2 regions of the Streptomyces sp. NPDC028711 genome follow, and region 1 is predicted to be linked to the other one. Evidence: riboswitches for the same ligand, from Rfam matches in the RefSeq annotation. Region 1 holds a riboswitch; the other holds the start of a gene.
The links. A riboswitch is a leader RNA that binds a small molecule or an ion and turns the genes downstream of it on or off. The one in region 1 is predicted to bind glycine.
Positions count from the first base shown of each region.

Region 2: linked by a shared signal. The riboswitch ahead of gcvP (aminomethyl-transferring glycine dehydrogenase) and the one ahead of gcvT (glycine cleavage system aminomethyltransferase GcvT) in region 1 are both predicted to bind glycine.

Region 1 covers NZ_JBVHUJ010000012.1:48,980-51,360, forward strand. The annotation lists gene gcvH (glycine cleavage system protein GcvH) at 1-72, opposite strand, end outside; gene gcvT (glycine cleavage system aminomethyltransferase GcvT) at 150-1,283, opposite strand; glycine riboswitch at 1,343-1,454, opposite strand; glycine riboswitch at 1,456-1,555, opposite strand; gene ACZ4VK_RS30225 (AAA family ATPase) at 1,707-2,369, shown strand.
Region 2 covers NZ_JBVHUJ010000002.1:9,978-12,358, forward strand. The annotation lists gene ACZ4VK_RS05850 (DNA polymerase IV) at 1-437, shown strand, start outside; gene ACZ4VK_RS05855 (PRC-barrel domain-containing protein) at 564-977, opposite strand; glycine riboswitch at 1,041-1,140, shown strand; gene gcvP (aminomethyl-transferring glycine dehydrogenase) at 1,318-2,381, shown strand, end outside.

The DNA of each region.
Region 1 (2,381 bases):
CGAGACGCCCTCCTCGGCGTCCGACAGCCACTCGTGCTCCTTGGTGTACCGCAGCTGCTGGGGGTTGCTCATGACCTGATTCTCCTGGATCGGGGGAGTGCTGATGAACGTGGGTCTCGCGGGATGAGACCCGGGATGAGACGACTGCGTCACTTCTGGCGCTTGTAGAACGGGAGCGCCACGACCTCGTACGGCTCGTGGGTGCCGCGGATGTCCACACCTACACCCTGGGTGCCGGGCTCGGCGTGCGCCGCGTCCACGTACGCCATCGCGATCGGCTTTCCGAGCGTCGGCGACGGCGCGCCCGACGTGACCTCGCCGATGACCTCGCCGTCCTTGACGACGGAGAAGCCCGCGCGGGGGACCCGGCGGCCCTCGGCGACCAGGCCGACGAGCTTGCGCGGCGGGTTGGTCGCCGCGCGCTCGGCGGCGGCCTCCAGCGCCTTGCGGCCGACGAAGTCGCCGCCGTTGGTCGTCTTCTCGAACTTCACGACCCGGCCGAGGCCGGCGTCGAAGGGGGTGAGGGCGGTGGTCAGCTCGTGGCCGTAGAGCGGCATGCCGGCCTCCAGGCGGAGGGTGTCACGGCAGGACAGACCACAGGGGATGAGGCCGACGCCCTCGCCCGCCTCGGTGAGCGCCTTCCACACGCCCTCGGCGTGCTCGGGCTTCAGGAACAGCTCGAAGCCGTCCTCGCCGGTGTAGCCGGTACGGGCGATCAGCGCGGGCACGCCCGCGACCGTGCCGGGCAGGCCGGCGTAGTACTTCAGACCGTCCAGGTCGGCGTCGGTGATCGACTTCAGGATGCCGGGGGACTCCGGGCCCTGGACGGCGATGAGGGCGTACGCGTCGCGGTCGTCGCGGACCTCGGCGTCGAAACCCCCATGAGCCGCGGAGCGGGCCACCAGGGCGTCCAGGACGATCTGCGCGTTGGAGGCGTTGGCGACGACCATGTACTCCGTCTCGCCGAGGCGGTAGACGATCAGGTCGTCGAGGATGCCGCCGTCCTCCTGGCAGATCATCGTGTAACGGGCGCGGCCGTTGCCCACCGTGGAGATGTTGCCGACGAGGGCGAAGTCGAGCAGGTCGACGGCCTGCGGGCCCGTCACCGTGATCTCGCCCATGTGGGAGAGGTCGAAGAGGCCGGCGGCCGTGCGGACGGCGTTGTGCTCGTCGCGCTCGCTGGCGTAGCGGAGCGGCATGTCCCAGCCCGCGAAGTCGGTCATGGTCGCGCCCAGCGAGCGGTGCAGGGCGTCGAGGGCGGTCAGACGGGGGGCAGTGCTCATGGGGTGGCTCCCGGGTCCCAAGGGCGTGATCGGTGACGAAACACATGACGGCGAGGACGTCCTCCCCATCTGTCATGGAACCTGAGAGGTTCACCGAGAGCATCTCGTCACCGAGAGATCGGCTTGCACCTTGGGTGGGGACACGGCAGGGTGTCCCGCTTTTCAGATCTGCCTCATCCGCGCGGTACGGGGCCTGAGAGATTCAAGGGAGGGTCTTGCTCCTTCGGCGTCCGGACACGCGGTGCGGTCCGGAACTCTCCCGCGCGGATTCGAGCGGCCGGTATGCGATTGTGTGGCGACTGTGCGCGCCTGGCGGGCACATCATTGCACGCGAGCTCGGCGGGGCATATCGCTTGTGTCCCATTACCGTTTCTTTACACTTTGTGGGCAAGGGTCTCCCAAGGCCCGGCAGGGGGAGAAGCGATGAGGATCCAGCACAGCGGCGCGTGCGCGCCGAGTACCGGCATACCGTCACAGCGCGCCCGCGCCAGGACCCGCGGCCGCGGCCGTCTCCTGCGCGACCTGCGCGAGCGCGGCGGCCGGGCCCCCCGCGCCCTCACCTTCGCGGCCGGCGACCTCGTGGTCGTCTCCGGGCTCCCCGGCAGCGGCAAGTCGACCCTCATGAAGCGCGCCGCCGAGGGCACCGGCATCGACTCCCAGGACGCCCGCGAGCGCTGGGAGGCCCGGATGCCCCCCTTCCTGCCGTACGCCGTCTACCGCCCCCTGGTCCGGCTCGCGCACTACGCGGGACTGCGCCGCGCCCTGCGCTCCGGCGCCGGAGTGGTCGTGCACGACTGCGGCACCCAGTCCTGGGTGCGCGGCTGGCTTGCCCGCGAGGCCCGCCGCCGCGGCCGGTCCCTCCACCTGCTCCTCCTCGATGTCTCCCCCGACACCGCACGCGAGGGCCAGCGCGCCCGCGGCCGGGGCGTCTCCGCCTACGCCTTCGCCCGGCACCGGCGGGCCGTCGGCAGGCTCGTCGAGGCCGCCGAGTCCGGGCGCCTCCCGCACGGCTGCGCCTCGGCCACCCTGCTCGACCGGGACGCGGCGGACGCCCTGCGGAAGATCGGCTTCCGGGAGACCGGCTGACGGACCCCCCGG
Region 2 (2,381 bases), on a different contig from region 1:
CGGACGACCCCGGCGTGGTGCGGGAGGCGGCGGGGCGGCTGCTCGACGCGGTGGACACGACGGGAGGCGTGCGGCTGCTGGGCGTCGGGGTCAGTGGGCTCGCGGACTACACGCAGGAGGACCTGTTCGCGCAGGCGGAGGCGGAGAGCGCGGCCGGGGGTGAGGCGGATGCCGCCGAGGCCGCGGCCGAGGACTCCGGCGCGACCGAGCCCGACGCTCCGGTGACCGCGGAGCGGCACTGGGCGCCGGGACATGACGTACATCACGCCGTGTACGGGGCGGGGTGGGTCCAGGGCAGTGGGGTCGGGCGGGTCACGGTGCGGTTCGAGGTGCCGTGGTCGGAGCCGGGGCGCGTGCGGACCTTCGCGGTGGACGATCCGGAGCTGGCGCCGGGGGAGGCGTTGCCGTTGGTGCGGGGTGGTGCCGGGGACGGGTGACGGCGTGGGGGCCGGGACGGGGGCCCGGCCCGTGCAGGCCGTGGCGGGTCGGTGCGCGGATGCGGTCGTCCTTGCCGGGGGCCCGCGCCGCCGGCGGCCGGCGGAGGGGTGGGCGGCGCTGGGGGGCTACTGGCCTGCCAGGCGGCCGAAGTCCGTGTCCGGGGCGTCCGAGGGGGGTGGGGGGAGCGTCAGGCTGTAGTGGCGGTAGAGCTGGAGTTCCTGTTCGGGGGAGAGGTGGCGGCCCACGCCGAAGTCGGGGGCGTCCTTGATGAGGGCCCGCTCGTACGGGATGTGGAGTCCGTCGTCGAGGAGTTCGCTCGGGTCCAGGGGGACGAAGGCGTCCCGGCTGAAGAGGCCGGTGCGGACCGCCGCCCACTCCGGTATGCCGGTCGCGTCGTCCAGGTACACCTCGTCGACGGTTCCGATCTTGTGTCCATCACGGTCGAACGCCTTGCGGCCGATCAGGCTGCGCGGATCGATGTCGGTCTGCACGGTCCCTCCAACTGGTCGCAACTGCTCTACCCCTACGAAAGTGCACATCTGGGATGTCGGCCACTTGAGCGACAGGAGCCGTAACCGCGCTGGTAGGCTGGCTGTGGCTGTCGACCCCGTGCGGGAGAGTCCCCCGGAGAAATCTTCCGGAGGGCGCCGAAGGAGCAAATCCTCCCCGGAATCTCTCAGGCCCCTGTACCGCGCGGACGAGGTCACTCTGGAAAGCAGAGCGGTGTCCGACGGCATGCGCTCTCACCGACGGTGAAAGCCGGCGTGCCGCGAGGCGTGCCGGTGAAACTCTCAGGTTGAGATGACAGAGGGGGAGGCCGTCCGGGTACCCGCGCCGTGGTGCCCCTCGCAGGTCGTGACGACCAGGAGGCCTCCGCACATGACCGTCAACCGCATTCCGCTCTCCGAACTCGAACAGGGCATCCCGTTCGAGCAGCGGCACATCGGGCCCGACGCCGAGGCGCGCGCCAAGATGCTCGCCCAGGTCGGCTACGGCTCCCTCGACGAGCTCACGGCCGCCGCGGTGCCGGACGTCATCAAGAACACCGAGGCGCTGGGCCTGCCGGCCGCGCGCACGGAGGCCGAGGTCCTCGCCGAGCTGCGTACGCTCGCCGACCGCAACCAGGTCCTCGCGCCCATGATCGGTCTCGGCTACTACGGGACCTTCACCCCGCCGGTGATCCTGCGGAACGTGATGGAGAACCCGGCCTGGTACACCGCGTACACGCCGTACCAGCCGGAGATCTCGCAGGGGCGCCTCGAGGCCCTGCTGAACTTCCAGACGGTCGTCGCCGACCTGACCGGACTGCCCACCTCCGGTGCCTCCCTGCTCGACGAGGGCACGGCCGCCGCCGAGGCGATGTCGCTGTCCCGCCGTGTCGGCAAGGTCAAGAACGGTGTCTTCCTCGTCGACGCCGACGCCCTCCCGCAGACGATCGCCGTCATCGAGACCCGCGCCGAGCCGACCGGTGTCGAGGTCGTCGTCGCCGACCTGAGCGAGGGCATTCCCGCCGAGGTCGCCGAGCGCGGTGTCTTCGGCGTGCTCGTGCAGTACCCGGGTGCCTCCGGCGCCGTCCGCGACATCAAGCCGCTGATCGACGCCGCCCACGAGCTCGGCGCGATCGTCACCGTCGCCGCCGACCTGCTCGCGCTCACCCTGCTCACCTCGCCCGGCGAGCTGGGCGCGGACATCGCGGTGGGAACGACGCAGCGGTTCGGTGTGCCCATGGGCTTCGGCGGTCCCCACGCCGGCTACATGGCCGTCCAGGACAAGCACGCCCGCTCCCTGCCCGGTCGTCTGGTGGGTGTCTCCGTCGACGCCGACGGCAACCGCGCGTACCGCCTCGCCCTGCAGACCCGCGAGCAGCACATCCGCCGCGAGAAGGCCACCAGCAACATCTGTACCGCTCAGGTGCTGCTCGCCGTCATGGCCGGCATGTACGC